DNA from 4 places in the Vibrio sp. R10-SG3-ISO3 genome. Region 4 is predicted to be linked to each of the others. Evidence: predicted binding sites of a transcription regulator. Region 4 holds the regulator's gene; each other region holds the start of a gene.
The links. Region 4 encodes CRP, which controls carbon source genes, mostly activating them, when cyclic AMP is high. Its sites were predicted from a motif close to TGTGANNNNNNTCACA; they were not measured.

Region 1 (5,951 bases), on a different contig from region 4:
GAAACTCGGTGTTGAGCGCGCCTACTTAAGATTGCACAACACCTATGATGAGTGTGGCTCGGGCAGTGGACCTCGTTTTCACGATGTGGCGTTGTCGCTCACGACGCATTGAGCTGGCGCTAAATAAAATGACGAGCGAGTATGTTGGCGGTAAATTGCGTACGCAAGTAAAAGCCGCGAGGTAGCGTCTTGATGCGTTTTCCTGTTGCGCCGTAGGCGTCGGTTGAGACTCGACTGTTGGCGGCTTTCGGTCTGATTTGCAGGACTTCACCGTGCTTAGCGGTAATGTGGCTGACTTGGCCAAGTACGATCATCTCCATCAGCTCTTCCCAGTCCGCTCGCAATTGACGTTCTTCTTCGACACTTGGCGACCACAAAAGCGGGGAGCCAACACGCCGCTCTGGCAGTGGAATTTCTCGTTCCCCCTCAACCGGCACCCACAGTACCCGTGATAACTTGTTTCTGACGTGGCTGTTTTCCCATGTTAAACCATGCACTCCCGTTAAAGGGGCGACACAAACAAAGGTGGTTTCCAGTGGCTTACCGCTATAACTGATGGGAATGGTCTTAAGTTCAATCCCGAGATGCTCAAAGTCTTGCTGTGGTTTGCTGCCTGCGGTAGCGCCTAAATGCCATTCCAGTAATTGACCGACCCAGCCTTTGTCACGCTGTAGATTTGCCGGCACCGTCATCTGGGCTTCCTGGGCGAGTTCTGCAAAGGTGAGCCCTGCGATTTGGCTAGCTCGTTCAAACAGTTCTTGCTCGGAGTGTGGGGCTGGTTTCATCAATACGATTCCTTAAGGTCGGTGAGCCATTGTATCGAATCCATTCGAGCGATGAAATCTTGCTTGGGATCCCAAGTGGTGAAAGATCCTACTAAATAGACTTATCCACAGAATTTCATCGCCACTAAGCAATATTTTTAATATCTGGATCAATTAACAGGGATTTTAGGGCTATTTTAGGCTTGATTTCTGCGGTTGTTGTTATTTTACACCTTGCCTGTGTGGATAAAGTGTCCTGTGGTGGATCTTTAACCGATCTGTGTTGTGCGTGAAATATGTCAGATAAAAAGGGATTGGTAATAAGTTGTCTTCTTCTATTATATTGTTTTTAAATGATTTTGTGGCGTAGCGTTCTTTCTGTTTTATTTTGCTAGGTGAGACTTGGCGGGAAAATGATCAGTTGAACCGAGATTCTTCACATAGTTATACACAGAAAAGGTGAATAAATGTGGGCCATGTCTCACAACTGTGTGAATAACTGTAGGGTTGACCGAAAAATATGCAGAGTAGGTGCGTGACGCCATAAATTGAGTGTGAGTCACAATAGGAAGTTTGCTCCGATTGGGGATATGTGGAAAAATCACTGTAATAAAAGATTTTACTAGAGGGTGGCCAGTGATAGATGGCGATGGTTACCGCTTAAATGTGGGAATTGTAATCTGTAACAACCATGGTCAGGTATTCTGGGCTAAACGATACGGACAACATTCTTGGCAGTTTCCTCAAGGGGGAATTGACGACGGTGAGACTCCCGAGCAAGCAATGTATCGGGAACTGTATGAAGAAGTGGGTTTAACAAAGAGTGATGTCACCATAGTGGCAACGAGTCGTCATTGGTTAAGGTATAAACTACCTAAACGGCTGGTTCGATGGGACTCAAAACCTGTTTGTATCGGGCAAAAACAGAAATGGTTCCTCCTGCGGCTAGATTGTGATGAAGCAAAGATCAATATGCAGCACGGGAGTTCCCCTGAATTTGATGGTTGGCGTTGGGTAAGTTATTGGTATCCGGTGCGACAAGTGGTTTCTTTCAAGCGTGATGTGTATCGCCGCGCAATGAAAGAGTTCGCCTCGATGGCAATGCCGTTCAAAGAACGCAGGACGAAAGGCAAACGTAAACACAAAAGAGGATAGACATGCTGTCTCAACTAAGGGAAATAGTTGAACAAGTTTCTAAGGTCGATGATGTGCATCAGGCCTTAGATGTATTGGTTAAGCAAACGTGCAACGCGATGAGTACGGAGTGTTGTACTGTCTATCTTGCAAATGAAGAAATGCAGCGCCTTGAGCTGATGGCGACTCAAGGTCTGCGCTTTAAAGGGGATAAAATCCATATCCGCTTTGAAGAGGGCTTGGTAGGTTTGGTCAAGCGCAGTGCTGAGCCGCTCAACCTCGCTGAAGCCTCCAAACATCCGGATTTCAAATACTTCTCCGAGCTGGGTGAAGAGATTTATCACAGCTTTCTTGGCACACCGATTATCCACCGTAAGCAAGTGTTGGGTGTTTTGGTGGTGCAGCAAAAGACGCCGCGTCAGTTTGACGAAATGGAGGAGTCCTTCCTTGTTACCCTAGCGGCGCAGCTTGCGGTGATTATTGCCCATGCTCAAACCCAAGGTCATTGGCGATTAGAGAAAAAGCAGCAAGCGATTCGAGGGCTGCCTGCCTCAAGTGGTGTGGCCATTGGTGAGTTCTGGTGGGACGATACTCAGCCAGAGTTATCTGAGGTGTATCCAGCTTCTACACTGGATATCGAACGAGAGCAAGAGTGGCTCTTACTGGCGATTGAAGAAGCGCTCGGCGATTTTCGTCGTATGCGTAAAAAGCTCGATAGTGAAATCAACAAAGACGCTTTAGCCATTTTTGACCTCTTTACCCACTTGCTTAACGACCCCATGTTGCGCAAAGATCTCAAGTCGCAAATCCAAAAAGGCGATAGAGCTGACTGGGCGTTGAGACAAGTGGTCGAATCCTACTCGAACCGTTTTGCCCGCATGTCGGATCTCTATCTACGAGAAAGGGCGCAAGACATTCGCGAGCTGGGTCAACGTTTACTGTTTTTCTTGCACAATACCGACAAAGAGCAGCAATTGATTGAGCGCCCAATCATCCTCGTGGTGCGTGAACTGACCGCTTCTTTGCTCGCCTCTATCCCTAAAGACAAGTTACTGGCGGTGATTGCCTTAGAGGGCGCGGCGAACTCGCACGCTGCGATTTTGTCGCGTGCGCTCGGTATTCCGGCCGTGATGGGCGTAAACCTCAATCTCAAAGCGATCAATGGTAAGCAGGGGATTGTCGACGGTTACAGCGGTAAGATTCTGATTTCACCGAGTAAACAGTTACTGAGAGAGTATCGCGCGCTGGTCAACGAAGAGGCGGAGCTGTCTAACTTGGTCAATCAGACCATTCAAGCTCCGGCTTGCACTCAGGATGGTGAACGAGTGGAAGTGATGCTCAATGCTGGTCTGAGCGCAGACACCAACATTGCCATCAATCAGGGCGTTGATGGGGTTGGCCTCTATCGAACCGAAATTTCTTTTTTGCTTCAGCACCGGTTTCCCTCGGAAGAAGAGCAAACCCAGCAGTATCAAGCGGTACTCAATAGTTATCCAGATAAACGAGTGGTGATGCGCACGCTTGATATCGGCGGGGATAAAGCCTTACCCTATCTGCCGATTGAAGAGGACAATCCATTTCTTGGTTGGCGCGGCATCCGTTTTACCTTAGATCATCCCGATATTTTCTTGATGCAGATACGCGCGATGCTACGCGCGAGCACGACGCATCATAACTTAAGTATTTTGCTGCCAATGGTATCAGGGGCGCAGGAGTTGGATGATGCCATCACGCTGATTGAGCGGGCTTATCAAGAAGTCAAACTGCTCGATGAGCGACTGAGCATGCCGCAAATTGGCGTCATGATTGAAGTGCCTTCGATGATTTATCTGCTTCCGATGATTGCTGAGAAAGTCGATTTTGTCTCTATCGGGACGAACGACTTAACTCAATACCTGTTGGCGGTGGATCGCAATAACTCACGCGTGGCCGATGTCTACGAATCTATGCATCCATCGGTGGTGATGGCTCTGGATCACATTCGCCGTACCTGCGATGAGTTAGGCATTCCGGTGTGCATCTGTGGTGAGTTGGCGGGCGATCCGATCGGGGCGATGTTGATGGTGGGGTTGGGGTATCGAAGCCTGAGTATGAATACCTCGAATGTCGCTAAGATCAAATATCTCCTCAGACATACTCAAGTCGATGAGCTGCAACATTTGGCGCAAAATGCGCTGTCACAAGCTTATGGAAAAGACATCTATGCTATGATGCAGGCCTTTTTTGAGCAGAAAGGTTTTGCCGGCTTTATTCGCGCAGGTAAACGATAGGATAGGCAGTGTTTGTAGTATTTCTTGGCTTATTGCTGGTACTCGGTGCCTTTGTCGGCATGATGGCGGGCTTACTTGGCATTGGCGGCGGTTTGATTGTCGTCCCCTCGTTGCTTTTCTTACTCCCGTTGGCGGGGATTGATCCTGATATCGCCATGCACATGGCCCTCGCGACCTCGCTTGCGTCGATTATCATCACTTCCGGCTCATCGGCCCTCAACCACTTTAAATTGGGTAATGTCGATATGTTCGTCATCAAATGGTTGATGCCCGGTGTGGTGATTGGCGGCTTTCTTGGCGCGCACGTCGCAGAGTGGATACCGGCCGCTTACTTACCCAAAGTGTTTGGAGGCATTGTTCTGATGCTCTCTTTGCAAATGCTGTTTTCTCTCAAAGCGACTCAAACGAGAGAAATGCCGGGGCACGCGGCAACGCTCTCGACGGGGATGGGAATTGGTGTGGTGTCGAGTCTGGCCGGGATTGGTGGTGGGTCGTTGTCGGTACCGTTTCTCAATCGTCATGGGATTGAAATGAGAAAAGCGGTCGGGTCGTCATCGGTCTGTGGTTGTGTGTTAGCCATCTCGGGCATGTTGGGGTTTATTCTTAACGGCATGCAGGCACAAGCGCTGCCCGTGGGCAGCCTCGGCTATGTCTATCTACCTGCCTTAGTGGCGATCGCCTCCACCTCAATGTTGACCACTCGTTTTGGTGCGACATTAGCGACCAGTATGCCAACCACGAGGCTGAAAAAAATATTTGCACTGTTTTTAATGTTCGTTGCGGGAACTATGCTACTGTGACGCACTCTCAACTTCTATCTTGAACTCATTGAACACCACAAGAGAATCTCTCCTATGTCCCAGGGATATCTAGACTTTCCAAATATTGATCCGGTATTACTCTCCATTGGCCCACTCTCTATCCGTTGGTACGGTTTAATGTACTTGGTGGGATTTGCTTTTGCTCTTTGGCTAGCGAACCGCCGCGCAGATAAGCCCGGCAGTGGCTGGACACGAGAGCAGGTGTCCGATTTGCTGTTTGCTGGTTTTCTCGGTGTGGTCATTGGTGGCCGAGTTGGCTATGTGCTGTTTTACAACTTTGACCTCTTCCTTCAAGACCCGCTCTATCTGTTTAAAGTATGGACCGGCGGTATGTCATTCCACGGTGGCCTGCTGGGAGTCATTAGCGCGATGTTCTGGTACGCGAAAAAGAACGGTCGAACCTTCTTCGGTGTGGCCGACTTCATCGCCCCGCTGGTGCCGTTTGGTCTCGGTATGGGCCGTTTAGGTAATTTTATGAACAGCGAGCTGTGGGGGCGTGTGACGGATGTGCCTTGGGCGTTTGTCTTCCCAAATGGTGGTCCACTGCCGCGTCACCCGTCTCAGTTATACGAAATGCTGCTCGAAGGCATAGTGCTGTTCTTTATTCTCAACTGGTTTATTAAAAAGCCGCGTCCGCTTGGCGCTGTATCAGGGCTCTTCCTTGCCGGTTATGGTACCTTCCGTTTCTTGGTCGAGTACGTACGTGAGCCTGATGCGCATTTGGGCCTCTTTGGCGGGTTTATCTCTATGGGGCAAATCTTGTCTCTACCAATGGTGATCATTGGTGCCTTGATGGTCGCTTGGGCATATCGACGTGGGCTTTATAAAGACGAATTACCACAACAAACGAAGTAAGGATTGGCTGTGAAACAGTATTTAGATCTTTGTCAGCGCATCGTTGACCAAGGAGAATGGGTAGAAAATGAGCGCACGGGCAAGCGTTGCCTAACGGTGATCAATGC
Region 2 (5,951 bases), on a different contig from region 4:
CTCGCATCGCAGAGCTTTATGAGAGCCGTGAATTTGGTCGCGCAATCCGCGAAATCACGGCCCTTGCTGACAAAGCAAACCAATACGTCGATGAGAAAGCGCCGTGGGTGATTGCGAAAGAAGAAGGTAAAGACCAAGAGCTGCAAGACATCTGCTCTGTGGGTATCAACCTATTCCGCGTATTGATGACGTACCTAAAACCTGTGATGCCTGCGCTCGCTGCACGCACTGAAGCCTTCCTAAACGAAGAGCTGACGTGGGAAGGGGTCGCGTCACCGCTGACCGATCACGAAATCACTAAGTTCAAAGCGCTGTTCAATCGCATTGATCCGAAGAAAGTGGAAGCGATGGTGGAAGCGTCTAAAGAAGATGCGGCAGCCGAAGTGGCAGCGAAGGAAGCAGCAGAAGCGGCGAAGCACCAAGCGAGCCAAACTGAGCTGGATAAAGATCCTATCGCCGATGAGATTGAATTTGATGCATTCGCCGCCGTGGACATGCGTATCGCTCGTATCATCTCTTGCGAAGAAGTGCCAAAAGCCAACAAGCTGCTTAAGTTCCAGCTCGATATCGGCGGTGAAACTCGTCAAGTCTTCTCTGGTATTAAGTCTGCTTACAAACCCGAAGAGCTTGAAGGCAAACTCACCGTGATGGTTGCGAACCTTAAGCCGCGTAAGATGAAATTTGGTATGTCGGAAGGCATGATCCTAGCAGCAGGCCCTGGTGGCAGCGAGCTATGGATTCTTGAGCCTCATGAAGGCGCACAGCCAGGTATGCGCGTGATGTAATCACCAGGCTCGTATCACTCATCCCCGCGTGACACCGTCCGCGGGGATTTTTTGTGCCCTCAATCACAATATTAGGGCTTACTTTGCACCAAAACCGTTCAACCCCTTCGCCCTACAGAATGTAACCCACTGTATTTAAACAACTTATAAGTTGGCACGGTTCCTGCTCTACCCACTTAGTAGTAGGCGAGTACAAGGAGTACGTTATGTTTGTGTTGATTTCAGTGGTTCTATCGATAGCCGTATTGGCTGTCATGCTTTACTTCTCTAAAAAGCGTCAAAGCACTTTAGAGCGCAAGTTTGAAACACTGGTCTTGCTGCGACAGGTGATGTTGCTTAGCCGCAAACATCGTAGCGCGACCCACATAGCGTTAACCAAGGAGGTGACGGATAGTGAGCTGGAAGAGATTGAAGCGCTCTACGATCAAATGGTCGATATCACCAATGGCTTGGTGGCCAACGCGCCCTTTGACAACAAACCCATGTACCGAATTTTCCAATTGAAACTCAAAGGCATGCATAAAGAGTGGCAAGACAGAACCGTGATTCGCAACCAAGTCATCCACGGTAAAACCATTCGTCACTGCATGTTCTTGATGGATGAAGTCGCGATTGCATGGTTGATTGAGTCTGAGCGTGAAGATCTCAGTGATGAGTACCACATGAACTGGCAACAAATCCTCGACAGTATGGAAGTGCTGACTCAACTGCGTTTGTGCATTCCAGAAATCGATACTATTGATGGTCGCTTGCGCGTTAAATACTATTGTGACAAAACGCGTCGTAAACTTAACCAACTGTCGATCATCAGTCCATTGAGTGTTGCCTCGCCAGCCAGCAGTGCCGCGATGCGTGATCTGACTGAAATCGCCATCAGCGAAGAGCTAGATTGGACAGAAGAAGCCTTGTATGAACTGACCAGTGACGTGTCTGCGGTCATCTCGCAAGTCTATGACCAAGTGTTATCGGACATGACGGAAACACTCTATCTGCCACTTCCTCGAGTAGCGATAGCGTGAACGGCTAACGATACACGTTTTAGCAAAATCTATGGTTGCCAATCTATTGTAAATAAAACGGCCAGGTGATAAGACCTGGCCGTTTTCATCATTGCTTGCTCAACGCGAATATGCGCTAAAGACTCTGATATTTAGATCATTTTTACTTAGAGCATTTTGCGCGCCGCTTCGACGACAACTTTAATCGAGCGTGCTTCGGTTTCTTTTAGCGTAGAGTGATCAGGGATCTCTTTTTGAGTTCGGTTGATGATGACACCCGCCACACAACCTGCTTTTAGGCCTGAGCTTGCACACATCGTCAATAAGGTCGCTGACTCCATCTCGAAGTTCAGTACGCCCATATCTTGCCACTCTTTCATCGAGCCTTGGAAACGTTTCACCACGCGACCGGAGAAGGTATCGTAACGCTCTTGACCAGGGTAGAAGGTATCACTGGAAGCCGTGACACCCATGTGAACCGTTGCACCTGTCTCTTCTACCGCCGCCTTCATCGCTGTTGCCACATCAAAATCAGCCACCGCTGGGAACTCCATAGGCGCGAAATGCAGACTGGCACCATCGAGACGCACAGAGCCGGTTGAAACAATCATATCGCCAACATTCACATGCGGTTGGATTGCACCAGTGGTACCAACACGTAGGAAGGTACGCACACCACACTGCGCTAACTCTTCAACCGCAATAGAAGTCGATGGGCCACCAATACCGGTTGAACACACAACAACAGGCTTGCCCTCTAATTCAGCGCGGTACAGCGTGTATTCACGGTGACTGGCGAGAAACACCGGATTATCCATCTCTTCAGCAATTTTTTGCACACGTGCAGGATCGCCAGGGATGATCGCGAGTGTCGCACCAGCAAGATCATCTTTCGTAACACCAAGGTGGAAAACAGCTTGAGACATAGGGGAGGCTCCTTATAGTGACAGGCTCATCGAATGGGTGGCGGCCTGTTCTTACATTTGTTTGGGTACCCGGCTACTCTAACCAAGTCAGCAGCAATATAGAGTGATTTAGATCACACATAACAAAGCAACAAAACATTCAATTTCACAATAAACCGTTTTGCATCACACTTTAATGCGCAATATCGTCAATTTTGCACATAAAACCGCCGTTTGATCTCACGTTTTCTCATCGCTACGGCCATCACCCCGAGGTCAACAGCGATGCCTCCGAGAGCGAAATAAACGGCGAGACGTTGATTAAACCGGATGCTTAAAGCAATCGTTGATGGTTTTACCGATCGCGCGTAACACATCTCTTCTCGTGATGATCCCAACCAATCGACCATTATCAATGACAGGGTAGACCTTAGGCTTACCGACCTTCATCATATCCGCCAACTCGATAATAGAGGTATCAGGAGTCACTGAAAGTACCTCCTTGCTCATACAGTCCGATACGATATGGGTATCTTGGCAGTAGTAACTCACCTTGATGAGTTTATCCAACAGGTCTTGGCCCGAGAGAAAACCAATCACTTTTTTGCTCTCGTCAATCACGGGCCCACCGAGATAATTTGAGTTCATCACCTTTTCAAGCGCCGCACTCAACGACATATTGGGGGTAAATGTCACCGCTTGTAACGTCATATAGTCTCTGACCTTTAATGATTCCATCTGCGTCTCCTTGTCCGTGCTCTGGGCGGGTCATACTATATATTGTCGTCTAATTTCTTGATTTCACAAATGGCGCTGCGCATTTTTCCACCGACCCTCAACTTAATGACTAAACTGTAATTAGTGATAGCGATGGAGAGGCATGAGCCCGTGAACTCAACGTTGACTGAATTGATGAAAGTGACCCCCGCGTTGATGCATACAGTGTTTGCCTCTTTGCCTGAGCCGACCTTTTTAATCAGCAAAACGGGCGTCTATGTGGAGGCGTGGGGTGGACGCGATACGACGCGTCACCATGAACCAAGAGTCATTGCCGGGCTGGACCAGTACCAAGTACTTCCAGCTGACAAAGCGCTGTTCTTTGCCAAAAAACAGCGCCGGGGTACGATTCATCAAATCAATCAGTGGTAGAGCAAGGCATCAACTAAGGTTGTTGCCAGCGCTGTGCGGCTTGCGCATCGGACTCACGCGATTCCACCCAACGCGTATCGGTTGTCGTGCGCTCTTTTTTCCAAAACGGCGCTTGTGTCTTGAGGTAGTCCATCACAAATTCGCACGCTTCAAACGCGGCTTTGCGATGCGCACTCGTTACACCGACAAACACAATTTGATCGCCAATATCAAGATCGCCAATACGATGGATCACACGCACACAATCCAGCGGCCAACGCGCCAATGCGCTGTCGCAAATCTTTTGCAGCGATGACTCCGTCATTCCTGGGTAATGTTCAAGGGTAAGACCGGTCACTTGGTCGCCCAAGTTCATGTCCCTAACCTTGCCGACAAAGGTCACCACTGCGCCAATACTGGCGTCTTGCGCCAACTGACCATACTCCTCACCGACATCAAAATCATCCGCTTGAACAGAGATACGCACCGTCATCGTTAGCCCCCTGTTACTGGCGGGAAAAAGGCCACTTCATCGCCATCTTTCAGCGGATGGGTAAGCGGCACAATTGCTTGATTCACCGCTGCGAGCAGTTTACCCGCTTCGAGTGCGAGAGACCATTTGCCCTCTTGCTGCGCAAGATGCGCACGCAATGACTCTACGGTGTCAAATTGGTCAGGGAGCGTTAATGTATCAACGCCAACCAACTCGCGCGTTTGCGCAAAAAACAATACGTTAATCATAATCCACCTTGAAATGCCCGGATTTTCCGCCCGTTTTCTCCAAAAGCCGCACCGAACCGATCACTATGTCTTTTTGCACCGCTTTACACATGTCGTAGATGGTCAGCGCCGCCACTGAAGCCGCGGTCAATGCTTCCATCTCCACACCGGTTTTGCCGGCGAGCTTGCACACCGACTCGATGCGCACCTGACTCTTTTCGGTCAGCGCTTCCAACTGTACTTCCACTTTGGACAGGAGCAGCGGGTGGCATAACGGAATCAAGTCCCAGGTTTTTTTCGCGGCTTGAATACCGGCAATACGAGCGGTGGCAAACACGTCACCTTTGTGATGTTCTCCAGAGAGAATCAGTTGCAGCGTCTCTGGCGCCATGTGAACAAAAGCTTCAGCGCGCGCCTCGCGCACTGTGTCTGCTTTGCTCGACACATCGACCATATTCGCTTCACCCGAAGCATTGATGTGAGTCAGTTCACTCATGCGATCCCCTTATACCGATAAGTGAGGCATAAAGTTACAAGGACGATGGCTGGCATCCAACTGCTGCTTGATGATCTTAGTCCAGCCTGTGCGACACGCCCCTGTCGAACCCGGCATGGCAAAAATCACGGTGTGATTGGCAAAGCCAGCAATGGCGCGAGACTGAATCGTTGAAGTGCCGATTTCTTCAAAAGAGACCATGCGAAATAGCTCGCCAAACCCTTCCACTTCTTTGTCAAATAAAGGCTTCAGTGCTTCAGGCGTACTATCGCGAGAAGTAAACCCCGTACCGCCGGTGATCATCACCGCTTGGATTGACTCATCCGCAATCCACTGAGAGACGATGGCACGAATCCTATACATGTCATCAATCACAATTTGCTTATCAACCACTTGGTGTCCTGCCTCTTGAGCTTGCTCGACCAAGTAGCGTCCCGAGGTATCGTTTTCTTCGTTACGGGTATCCGACACGGTTAACACCGCGATTGTCGCCGGTTGAAATTTGCTTTCTGCGTGACCCATTTGTTCACCTTTCACATAATTTACGTTGTTTTTTTTCCATCACGAGTGTCCCCCCGTGATCACAATTTCGCTTTCGTCATTCTGACGTGACTATCCACCGATAGAGGCTAAATGAGGTGTAGCACCTGAGTTGCCATCATGAAGAAAGTGACTGACGGATTTGGTTTGAAGTGCTTGCTGAATACGCGACGTCAGCGCCGCTTGTTGGCCATCACTTTGGAGCAAATCTCGCAGATCCACCCCCTCTTCGCCAAACAGACATAAGTGCAATTTACCAATTGCCGAGACTCGTAGACGATTGCAACTTTGGCAAAAATCCTTCTCGTAAGGCATGATCAAACCAATTTCACCTTGGTAATCTGGGTGAATAAACACCTGAGCCGGGCCATCGTTACTG
Region 3 (5,951 bases), on a different contig from region 4:
GCCATATCAATCAACGGCTCAATCGAGATCAATAGTGCAGCAATTGTTACCGGCAGCCCCATCGCAGGCAACACAATCAGTGCAGCAAAGGTCGCGCCGCCACCTACACCAGCAATACCGAATGAGCTAATAGTAATGATCGCCACCAACGACAGGATAAAGTTGATGTCCATTGGGTTGATACCAACCGTCGGCGCGACCATCACAGCCAACATCGCCGGATAGATACCCGCACAACCATTTTGACCAATAGTGGCACCAAATGAGGCGGATAAGTTGGCAATCGCAGGCGGCACTTTTAATTTGCTGATTTGCGCTTCAACGTTCAATGGAATGGTCGCTGCCGAGCTGCGTGACGTGAAAGCAAAGGTCAATACTGGCCAGATCTTAGTGAAGTACTCTTTCGGGCTCACGCCAACAAAAGAGACCAACACACCATGCACAAGGAACATCAACGCAATCGCAAAGTAAGAGGCGATGATAAAGCCCAGCAGATTAAGAATATCACTCGCACTTGAGGTCGCGACCACTTTGGCCATCAAAGCGGCAATACCGTAAGGCGTCAGAGCCATGATCATTTTCACTAGGCGCATGACAATGGATTGCACAGCTTCAACAAAGGTACGAATCGGCGCCGCCAGTTCGGTTTTTTCCAACATCACCTTACGCGCGGCAACGCCAGAAAGGATACCGAAGATCACCACGGCGATAATCGAGGTCGAACGCGCACCCGTCAGATCAGCAAAGGGGTTGGTTGGAATAAAGCTGACTAGCATCTGGGGAATCGTCAGGTCACTGACACGATCCATTCGACCTTCTAAGGCAGACAGACGCGCCGCTTCACGCGAACCTTCTGTTAAGCCTTCCGCAGAAAGACCAAAGCCTTGCGTCACTGCAATACCAATCAAAGCAGAAATCGCGGTGGTAAACAGCAGCACGCCAATGGTTAAGCCACTAATTTTGCCAAGGGAGGCCGAGTTCTCAAGCTTCACTACCGCCGCAAACATTGAGACCAGTACCAAAGGCATGATGACCATTTGCAGCAAACCAACATAACCGCGGCCAACCACATTGATCCAGTCTAGGCTCGCACCAATCGCTAGGCTACCTTCACCGTAAATCAGCTGTAACGCTAAACCAAATCCACTACCTAGCACCAATCCAATCAGCACTTGTCTTGATAGTGTTGCGCCTTTTCTTTGCTGAAGATTCAAGAAGAAAAGAAGCGCTGCAAATACCACTAAATTTGCAATCACTGCGACACTCATGATGTTTCCTTTTAACCAACGTTGTTATTTGAATAATGTAAGACAAATACGGTAACGGTTTGTTGGCAAAATAGAAAATACTCAATTTCCATTATCTAGACACTTTAGTTATAGAACTGAGTGCATAATGAACAGCAATGTAAATAAGTCGTAAACATCATTGATAATGTGGATAGAAAAACAAAAACGCCCCACCGAAGTGGAGCGTTTCCAAAAAGCGTTAAAGCTAAGCCTTATTCAATAAAGAATTAAGCTTGACCTTTTACTTCTTTGAGACCGCTTCCTTGAAATATGGAGGTGCACGCTCACCGAGCGTTTCCAAAAAAAAACGCTCCACCGAAGTGGAGCGTTTCTAAAGAGCTTTAAAGCTAGACCTTATTCAATAAAGAATTAAGCTTGGCCTTTTACTTCTTTAAGACCGTTGAAAGGTGCACGCTCACCTAGCGCTTCCTCGATACGGATTAGCTGGTTGTACTTAGCAACACGGTCAGAACGGCTCATAGAACCTGTCTTGATTTGACCTGCAGCAGTACCTACCGCTAGGTCAGCGATAGTTGCATCTTCAGTTTCGCCGCTGCGGTGAGAGATTACAGCTGTGTAACCTGCGTCTTTAGCCATCTTGATTGCAGCTAGAGTCTCAGTTAGAGAACCGATTTGGTTGAACTTGATAAGGATAGAGTTAGCTACGCCTTTCTCGATACCTTCAGCAAGGATCTTAGTGTTAGTAACGAATAGATCGTCACCTACTAGTTGAAGCTTGTCACCTAGTAGTTCAGTTTGGTGCTTGAAGCCAGTCCAGTCAGACTCGTCTAGACCATCTTCGATAGAAACGATTGGGAACTTGCTTGCTAGCTCAGCTAGGTAGTGGTTGAACTCTTCAGAAGAGAAAGTCTTACCTTCGCCTTTCATGTTGTAGATGCCAGCTTCTTTGTCGAAGAACTCAGATGCAGCACAGTCCATAGCTAGAGTTACGTCTTTACCTAGTTCGTAACCTGCCGCTGCAACCGCTTCTGCGATCACTTCTAGCGCTTCAGCGTTAGACTTAAGGTTTGGAGCGAAACCACCTTCGTCACCCACTGCAGTGCTGTAGCCTTTAGACTTAAGAACTTTAGCTAGGTTGTGGAATACTTCAGCACCGATACGTAGACCTTCTTTAAGAGTCTTAGCGCCAACTGGTTGAATCATGAACTCTTGGATGTCAACGTTGTTGTCTGCGTGCTCACCACCGTTGATGATGTTCATCATTGGTAGAGGCATAGAGAACTGACCAGCAGTACCGTTTAGCTCAGCGATGTGCTCGTATAGAGGCATGCCTTTCGCTGCTGCAGCAGCTTTAGCGTTCGCTAGAGAAACCGCTAGGATTGCGTTTGCACCGAACTTAGATTTGTTCTCAGTGCCGTCTAGCTCGATCATGATTGCGTCGATAGCCGCTTGGTCTTTCGCGTCTTTACCTGTTAGAGCAGTTGCGATTTCGCCGTTTACTGCTTCAACAGCTTTAAGAACACCTTTACCTAGGAAACGTGCTTTGTCACCGTCACGTAGCTCAAGAGCTTCGCGAGAACCAGTAGATGCGCCAGATGGAGCAGCAGCCATACCTACGAAACCGCCTTCTAGGTGTACTTCAGCTTCTACAGTTGGGTTACCACGTGAGTCGATGATTTCACGACCTAGAACTTTAACGATCTTAGACATTAATGTTTCCTCTCGTTCAAATATAAATGTCAAATTTAAAAGGCAGCAGCACAACCTTCGCCGCCGCCCGTATCCTTTTTACTTACTTCTCAAACTCGCCGCGTGAGTGCTGACCAGCGGCTTTCACGAAGCCTGCGAATAATGGGTGACCATCACGAGGCGTCGATGTGAATTCTGGGTGGAACTGAGCCGCAACGAACCATGGGTGCGCAGGGTTTTCAATCATTTCCACCAGCTTCTTGTCTGCAGAAAGACCAGAGACCTTCAAGCCCGCTTTTTCAATTTGTGGTCGAAGGACGTTGTTCACTTCGTAACGGTGACGGTGACGTTCATGAATCGTCGCGCTACCATAAAGCTCGCGAGCCTTAGTTCCTTTCTCTAAGTGACATAGCTGAGAGCCAAGACGCATAGTACCACCAAGATCCGACGTTTCGGTACGTTCTTCAACTTTACCTTCACCGTCGACCCACTCAGTGATCAAGCCTACCACAGGGTATTTCGTCTCTTTATTAAATTCTGTTGAATGCGCGCCTTCCATACCCGCAACGTTACGAGCGTATTCAATCAATGCGACTTGCATACCAAGACAGATACCAAGGTAAGGGACATTGTTTTCACGCGCGTATTGCGCTGCGCGAATCTTACCTTCGATACCACGGTCACCAAAACCGCCCGGTACTAGAATAGCGTCAAGACCGGCAAGCACTTCAATGCCTTTAGTCTCAACATCTTGTGAATCTACGTATTTAATGGTGACGTTCAAGCGGTTTTTCAAGCCAGCATGCTTGAGCGCTTCGTTGACTGATTTGTACGCGTCCGGCAGTTCGATGTATTTACCGATCATACCGATGGTCACTTCGCCCGTTGGGTTCGCTTCTTCATAGATAACCTGCTCCCATTCAGACAGGTCTGCTTCTGGAGCGTCGATACCAAAACGTGCACACACAAGATCATCAAGACCTTGCGATTTGATCAGTTGAGGGATCTTGTAGATCGAATCCACATCCTTCATCGAAATCACCGCTTTCTCAGGAACGTTACAGAAAAGGGCAATTTTCTTACGCTCGTTCGCTGGGATCATGCGATCGCTACGACAAACCAGAATATCAGGTTGGATACCGATAGAGAGCAGCTCTTTCACTGAGTGCTGAGTCGGCTTGGTTTTCACTTCACCCGCCGCAGCAAGGTAAGGGACTAGCGTCAAGTGCATGAACATCGCACGTTCACGGCCGAGTTCAACAGCAAGCTGACGAATCGCTTCCATAAACGGCAATGACTCGATGTCACCGACCGTACCACCAACTTCAACGATAGCCACATCGTGCCCTTCAGAACCGGCAATAACACGGTCTTTGATGGCGTTAGTGATGTGAGGGATAACTTGAATGGTGGCACCTAGGTAGTCACCACGACGCTCTTTGCGAAGCACGTCTGCGTAAACACGACCGGCAGTAAAGTTATTGCGCTTAGTCATCTTGGTGCGAATGAAACGCTCATAGTGACCAAGATCTAGGTCGGTCTCTGCGCCATCTTCCGTGACGAACACTTCACCGTGCTGAGTTGGGCTCATGGTGCCCGGGTCAACGTTGATGTAAGGGTCAAGCTTCATCATGGTCACTTTAAGACCACGAGCTTCTAGAATAGCGGCTAGAGATGCAGCTGCAATACCTTTACCTAGAGAGGATACAACCCCGCCAGTAACAAAAATGTAATTTGTCGTCATGTTTAACCTGAAATTGGTTGAATGAGGGAAATGGAATTCTTCTGGACGGGACGAAAATATACCAGAAGACCCTAACCGCCACAACGTGAAATCTATCACACTGTGATTTTTTCTTTTTTGCTTCAAATCAAATTCACACGACGGCTGACTGTACTCAGACGAATTCGCGTGATTACTCTGAGCGAGTATTTTTTTCCGCCGCTTTTACTTCATCCCACAGAGCATCAAGCGCCTCTAAGGGTAACTGTTCTAGCGTCTTATTCTGCGCCGCAACGCGTGATTCTACGCCTTTAAAGCGACGCACAAACTTAAGATTCGCCTTACTCAATGCCGATTCTGGGTCATGACCGAGGTGACGAGCAAGATTCACCACCGCAAACAGCAAATCACCGAGCTCCATCTCGACCTTGTCATCTTGCACCGAGACTTGGACCGCTTCCGCGACGACTTCATCGACCTCCTCGCGTACTTTATCCACCACTGGTCCTAAAGTGTCCCAATCAAAACCCACTTTGGCGCACTTTTTCTGAATTTTTGTAGCACGAGAAAGCGCCGGTAGAGAAGCTGGTATTGAGTCTAGGATACTTTGTTCATTTTTGCCTAGTTGCGCTTTCTCTTTGGCTTTTTCCGCCTCCCAATTGGCGTTAATTTCCTCGTCGCTGGCAAACTCCGCTTGACCAAAGACATGCGGGTGACGGCGCGTGAGTTTTTCATTCACTGTGTCGACCACCTCAGAAAAATCAAACAATTGCTGCTCTTTAGCCAGTTGACTGTAGAAAATCACCTGGAACAACAGATCGCCAAGCTCTTCTTTTAGATTGGTCCAATCGCGGTTGTGAATCGCATCCACCACTTCATAGGTTTCTTCAATGGTGTGCGGCACTATGGTGTCGAAAGACTGCTTTAAATCCCATGGGCAGCCGTGTTCTGGATCACGCAGCTTGGCCATGATTTGCTCTAATTGTTCAATTGGATGACTCATGCCTCTCCCTCACAAAATGAAAAGGTGAGCAGCATAACCACTCACCTTCGAACTGTTGGTCGCGCTTAACGCGCATTGTCAATAATTGCTACGGATTCCGGTTAGCCCAAACGTTTAACGCTCATCACGTCTCGGATCTGTTCCACACGTTTGATCACCCGTGATAACACCTCGATGTTGTTCACTTCAAGATCAAAATCCATGATCGATAACTGTTTACGGTAGTCGACGCGATTCTTCATGCTGGTCACTTTGATTTTCTCATTAGCAAACAGCGTAGTGATGT
Region 4 (5,951 bases):
TGTACTAACGGGAGAGCTCATCAGGCCAATATTTGAGAGTTGATTGAGTGATGCTCTTAGGAAAGGGTCATGGGACTCTAGCCATGGTGACGCTTTTACACCAAAGGGAAGACAGAAAAGAGACAACACCCACATTAAACCGAAAAATACTTGCAGTGTTACCTCTGAAAACGTGTCTTTTATAAAGAGCCGACGTCCTAAACATCCATTTACCACAATTAGAACCTTTGATTCTCTTTGAATCCCACTGACATAACCTATAATTATTATTAGCTTATTAGAATTTTGGTTTTCGATGAAATGGTGAACTAGCTACAAATAAGCACGCCCGATCATACTGCATCAATCACAAAGATATGCAGTATATAGAGTATTAACATATCAATAAAGTACTTCCCTTCTCATTATACTACGTAGTTAAAATGCCACTTGCGAAAATAAGAATACTGACGAGTAGCAAACTGCTCAAGGGGCACACTCGCCTTCGTTTTGGTGATATAGTGCGAACATACAAGGACAGGTATTACACATAAGGTTTGTCATGTCAGCAAAACACCCCATTATTGCCGTAACGGGCTCTTCCGGTGCGGGCACAACCACGACCTCTGAAGCGTTTCGCAAAATGTTTAACATGATGCGCGTGAAACCGGCTTGGGTGGAAGGGGACAGTTTCCACCGCTTTACGCGCCCAGAAATGGATGTCGAGATCCGCAAAGCGCGCGAGCAAGGACGCCACATCAGCTACTTTGGTCCGCAGGCGAACGACTTCCCTGCGCTGTCTGAGTTTTTTAAGCAGTATGGCAATGAAGGCACAGGGCAAATTCGTCGCTACTTGCACACCTTCGATGAAGCCGTGCCCTACAATCAAATGCCGGGTACCTTCACGCCGTGGCAAGATTTGCCGGAAAATTCTGACATGCTGTTCTACGAAGGACTGCATGGCGGCGTGGTGGATGGTGAGGTCAACGTCGCCCAACACGTCGACTTTTTGATTGGCATGGTACCGATTGTGAACTTGGAGTGGATTCAAAAATTCGTCCGTGACACGCGCGATCGCGGTCACTCACGCGAAGCGGTAATGGACTCGATTGTCCGCTCGATGGATGACTACCTCAACTACATTACCCCGCAATTTTCGCGCACCCACATCAACTTCCAACGCGTGCCGACCGTCGATACGTCCAACCCACTTAACGCTAAAGGCATCCCAAGTTTGGATGAAAGCTTTGTAGTGATCCGCTTGCGCGGCATCAAACAGGTCGACTTCCCATACCTGCTCGCTATGATTGATGGCTCTTTCATGTCGCGCCACAACACTATTGTCGTGCCGGGGGGTAAGATGAGTTTTGCGATGGAGCTCATCGTCAGACCTATCCTACAGCAGCTTATCGAGACGGGTAAAATTGGCTAGCGATCAGTCCTAAGACCCGTTTACTTGTCATACCGTGATCATGTGCACATTTTTGCGTAAACAATCACCAACTTGACACGATTAAAATCAAGAAATCCCTTTTGAAAAAGGCTACTATTTGTAACCGAAACAAAGATGGCTTGCAGCATTGAATAAGTGCTCTTATCCTAAAAAGCCTTGTTCAAGGCTTCGCGCCTTTTACTGGCGCGACAAAAATGGAAAGCGGCAAGCGTACCCTGCAGAGGAAGTGAGATATTATGGTTCTAGGTAAACCTCAAACCGATCCAACATTAGAGTGGTTCCTGTCACATTGTCATATTCATAAGTACCCATCAAAAAGCACATTGATCCACGCCGGTGAGAAAGCAGAGACGCTTTACTACATCGTCAAAGGCTCTGTGGCGGTACTGATTAAAGACGAAGAAGGTAAGGAAATGATCCTTTCTTACCTAAACCAAGGTGACTTTATCGGTGAACTTGGTCTATTTGAAGAAGATCAAGAGCGTACCGCTTGGGTTCGCGCTAAATCACCTTGTGAAGTTGCAGAGATCTCATTCAAGAAATTCCGTCAGCTTATCCAAGTCAACCCTGACATCCTGATGCGTCTATCTGCGCAAATGGCAAGCCGCCTACAAGTGACGAGCCAAAAAGTCGGTGACCTCGCCTTCCTAGACGTGACAGGCCGCATCGCGCAGACGCTACTTAACCTAGCGAAACAGCCAGATGCCATGACGCACCCAGACGGCATGCAAATCAAGATCACGCGTCAAGAGATCGGTCAGATTGTCGGCTGTTCACGTGAGACCGTTGGCCGTATCTTGAAGATGCTTGAAGAGCAAAACCTGATCTCCGCCCACGGTAAAACCATCGTCGTCTACGGCACGCGATAGGGCATTAGAGGCGAGTTCCTAGTGGCTAGTTCCTAGAGAAAACCTTTAAAGATTAAGAAAGCCACCCTGTCTACCAGCGGTGGCTTTTTATTTACCAGTACCCAGTTCCCATCACCCATTTCACCAGCCCCTCTAGCAACTAGGAACTAGGCACTCCCTACCCATTCGTACTCTCAAATATCTTATCCGCTGACGCCGCGACAAACCCTGGGTAGAGCTCACCATTACTCATCGGATAGCGTTTGGCGAATTCGTAGAAGCCGCCTGGGATCACTTGCGTACCGTCACTAAAGCTCACCTCGACTTTGTCTGCCATGGTGGACGATTGCTCAAGCAATACCTCTGGTGAGCCTTTCACTTCGCCACCCGACTCATTGATGACAAAGCCCGCTTGGCGCAGGTGCTCATTCACCGCCGCGACCTCGTCAAATGCCTTGAGCTGATTAACGCTTACGGTGAAATGGTTGGCCCCATAGCCGTGCGCCGCAAGCCATGCTGCGTACTCACTCTCTTGGGCGAGGGTTTGAAAATCTTCATAGCTGAGATCCCACAAACGGCCCGCATACAAAAACTCATGGCTTTGCAGTGCGGATGCCTCCACTTGTGCCACCAGCTTGCTGACAATGCGTTGCAGCGGCGCTGAGCACTCTTCGACTTTCAGCTCACTGATGAACACTTTTGGCAACGTCGGATCGGCGTGCTCGTAGTGCTTGGCGACCAAGTGTTTGCTCTCAAACAGGTAGTCACCGCACGCTTGGTAACCTAGCGCAATAAATGGCGCAGCCAATGTCTCGATACCGAGCGGCGCAATGTTAAAGGTGCGCAGCGCAATATGGTCATTGATCAGCGGCTCATCTTCTTCTAAAAGCTGATGAACCTTGGCCGCTTGAGGACATAGACGGGAAATATAGTCTTGCCACAGTAAATCGAACAGTTGAGCAGGCGTCATAACGTCTCCATGTTAATCGTGAAGCTGAATCGTAAAGCTGGTTCTTTAAAAGAATGGCTTAATCACAAACCTAGCAATGAATCGAACACCTTGGGCTCCAAGCGAGCCCAAGGTGCGTCTTACAGTTCTACACCCGGGCTTAACGTCTCAGGCAGCAAGGTGTGCTCGCCTTCCATCGACGCCATAGGGTAAGCGCAATAATCCGCAGCGTAGTAAGCACTTGGGCGAAGGTTGCCCGAGGCGCCCGGTCCGCCAAACGGCGCATCGCCACTTGCCCCAGTTAATTGGCGGTTGCGATTGACGATCCCTGCACGAATGTGGTCAACAAAGTAGGCCCACTCATCATCATCGGTGGACACCAGCCCAGCAGAGAGACCAAAGCGGGTGTCATTGGCCAGCTCAACGGCGCGCTCAAGACCTTGATAACGCACCACTTGCAGCAGCGGGCCAAAATACTCTTCATCTGGCAGCGCTTCGATGGCCGTGACATCAATAATCCCCGGAGTGACAAACGCCGCCTCGCCCGCTTTCGCTTCCACCAAGCTCACACCACCAAGGCTCTGCAAGTTCGCCTGTGCGTTGAGGATAAAGTGTGCCGCAGCTTTCGAAATTTGTGGGCCCATAAAAGGCGCTGGCTCTGCAAACGGCTGATCGACGCGCAGCTTGCGTGTGGCCTCAACCAAGCGATTGACCAAGGCATCGCCTTTGTCGCCCACAGGCACATAGAGACGTCGCGCACAGGTGCAACGCTGCCCGGCACTGATAAAGGCCGATTGCAAAATGGTGTAGACCGTCGCGTCCAGCTCACCATAGTGCTCACTGATGACCATAGGGTTGTTGCCGCCCATCTCCAGTGCCAGCATCTTGTCTGGCTGACCGGCAAATTGGCGATGCAGCAGGTGACCTGTATTGGCGCTACCAGTAAACAGCAGGCCATCAATGCCTTTCGACTCTGCTAGCGCAATGCCCGTCTCTTTGCCCCCTTGGACTAAGTTGATCACGCCCGCAGGCAATCCCGCTTGTTGCCACAGCTTCATCGCTAGCTCACCGGTCAGCGGCGTTTGCTCTGACGGCTTGAACACCACGGTGTTGCCCGCCAGCAGCGCTGGGACAATGTGACCATTGGGCAAATGACACGGGAAGTTATACGGGCCAAACACCGCCATCACACCCAACGGGCGATGGCGCAGTACAATTTGGTTACCCGCCGCTTCACGGGTACTTTCGCCTGTGCGATCATGATAAGCGCGAATAGAGATGGCAATCTTGCCCGCCATGGCCGCGGCTTCTGTGCGCGTTTCCCACAACGGCTTGCCGGTCTCTTTAGCAATCACTTCGGCTATCTGCTCGCTGCTCTCTTTCACTTTTTCAGCAAACGCCAGCACGATGGCTTCGCGCTGCGCAAAGCTGAGTTTTTTCCATGTCTGAAAGGCGTTTCTCGCCGCGCTGACCGCCGCTTCGACTTGCGCGCTAGACGCGCTGTCACCCTGCCAAATGACCTCGTCATTGTACGGGCTGGTTGAATTCATCGGCTCGCCTTGTCCGGCCAGCCACTCTCCTGCAATCCAATGAGTCATGTTGTTTTCCTTGTCCAATTCTACTGCCAGTACTGGGCTGACTATCGCTGGGCTGACTATTACTGAGCCAGCATGCGCACGTAGTCACCATCGCCGACTTGCAGCGCGTTCGCCACCTCTGGCGCTAGGATGACCGAACCCGACTCTTTGTCGTACGCCGCTTTGGCGGCGGTGGCTCTGAAGTTCTCAAATGAGGTGTTAGCAATCAGGTAATCCTGAGAACTGGCGTGTTCAGAGATGCTCACTTTGGCTCGAAACGATTCTCGCACCGACTCAATATTGCGCACCTCACACTCAACCGTTGGGCCGCCGTCAAAAATGTCGACGTAGTTACGACAGGTGAAACCCTCTTTCTCTAGAAGGCGCAGCGCCGGCTTGGTGTTCTCGTGCACTTGGCCGATCACCGCTTGTGCCTCTTTACTGAGCAAGTTGATGTAAATCGGCAGCTTAGGCATCAAATCGGCAATGAAACCTTTTTTACCGATCCCGGTAAGATAATCCGCCATAGTGAAATCAATCGAGAAGAAGTGCTCTTGTAGCCATTGCCAAAATGGCGAGTTGCCGTTCTCATCAGAGACACCGCGCATCTCGGCAAACACCGTTGTCGAGAAGCGATGCGGATGCTCGGCCATCATCAAAAAACGACACTTCGACATCAAACGACCATTGAGCCCGCCACGGAAACTGGGTCTGAGGAATAGCGTACAAATCTCACTGCATCCGGTGTAGTTGTTGCCAAACGTGAGCAGTTTCACCACGTTATTCACGCCCAGTTTGGGGGATGAGTGAACAATGGTGCTAATGTGGTACGAGTAAAACGGGACATCCCAGCCAATCGAGGCTTCGATTCCGGTACACCCGGCCACTTCCCCCGTCTCGCTGTCAAACCCAACCATCAAATAGCCTTCGTCACCGGGCTCGGTCACATTGGCTTTGCCGAAGCTGTATTCGGAATGGGTAATGCGGTTCGTCAACAGCTCTTCGTTGACGGGTAGAGAAGTAAATCCGTGACCAGACTCCACCGCACATGTGTGCAACGCGTCATAGTCCGAAATAGAAATAGGGCGAACAACCAGCATCGATACTCCCTCCTGATGCTATTTAAGTGCCTAGTTCCTAGAGGC

Region 1: a site for CRP is predicted at 1,233-1,248, ahead of rppH (RNA pyrophosphohydrolase). Genes of this name have one in related genera too.
Region 2: a site for CRP is predicted at 2,812-2,827, ahead of udp (uridine phosphorylase). Genes of this name have one in related genera too.
Region 3: a site for CRP is predicted at 4,768-4,783, ahead of pyrG (CTP synthase). Genes of this name have one in related genera too.

The regions. Positions count from the first base shown of each region.
Region 1 covers NZ_JCBDHE010000033.1:42,069-48,019, reverse strand. Annotated here, with positions in the region: gene AC6R1A_RS07965 (DUF6482 family protein) at 1-112, shown strand, start outside; gene mutH (DNA mismatch repair endonuclease MutH) at 120-785, opposite strand; gene rppH (RNA pyrophosphohydrolase) at 1,401-1,919, shown strand; gene ptsP (phosphoenolpyruvate--protein phosphotransferase) at 1,922-4,168, shown strand; gene AC6R1A_RS07945 (sulfite exporter TauE/SafE family protein) at 4,177-4,968, shown strand; gene lgt (prolipoprotein diacylglyceryl transferase) at 5,023-5,844, shown strand; gene AC6R1A_RS07935 (thymidylate synthase) at 5,854-5,951, shown strand, end outside.
Region 2 covers NZ_JCBDHE010000045.1:180,230-186,180, forward strand. Annotated here, with positions in the region: gene metG (methionine--tRNA ligase) at 1-785, shown strand, start outside; gene AC6R1A_RS13570 (hypothetical protein) at 992-1,804, shown strand; gene udp (uridine phosphorylase) at 1,951-2,709, opposite strand; gene AC6R1A_RS13580 (CBS domain-containing protein) at 3,010-3,426, opposite strand; gene AC6R1A_RS13585 (hypothetical protein) at 3,577-3,837, shown strand; gene moaE (molybdopterin synthase catalytic subunit MoaE) at 3,851-4,309, opposite strand; gene moaD (molybdopterin synthase sulfur carrier subunit) at 4,312-4,557, opposite strand; gene moaC (cyclic pyranopterin monophosphate synthase MoaC) at 4,550-5,032, opposite strand; gene moaB (molybdenum cofactor biosynthesis protein B) at 5,042-5,554, opposite strand; gene moaA (GTP 3',8-cyclase MoaA) at 5,645-5,951, opposite strand, start outside.
Region 3 covers NZ_JCBDHE010000016.1:8,161-14,111, reverse strand. Annotated here, with positions in the region: gene AC6R1A_RS03530 (L-cystine transporter) at 1-1,268, opposite strand, end outside; gene eno (phosphopyruvate hydratase) at 1,659-2,960, opposite strand; gene pyrG (CTP synthase) at 3,043-4,683, opposite strand; gene mazG (nucleoside triphosphate pyrophosphohydrolase) at 4,856-5,665, opposite strand; gene relA (GTP diphosphokinase) at 5,767-5,951, opposite strand, start outside.
Region 4 covers NZ_JCBDHE010000030.1:62,809-68,759, forward strand. Annotated here, with positions in the region: gene AC6R1A_RS07205 (capsule assembly Wzi family protein) at 1-216, opposite strand, end outside; gene AC6R1A_RS07210 (phosphoribulokinase) at 542-1,411, shown strand; gene crp (cAMP-activated global transcriptional regulator CRP) at 1,669-2,301, shown strand; gene AC6R1A_RS07220 (DUF1338 domain-containing protein) at 2,459-3,250, opposite strand; gene astD (succinylglutamate-semialdehyde dehydrogenase) at 3,370-4,827, opposite strand; gene astA (arginine N-succinyltransferase) at 4,887-5,906, opposite strand.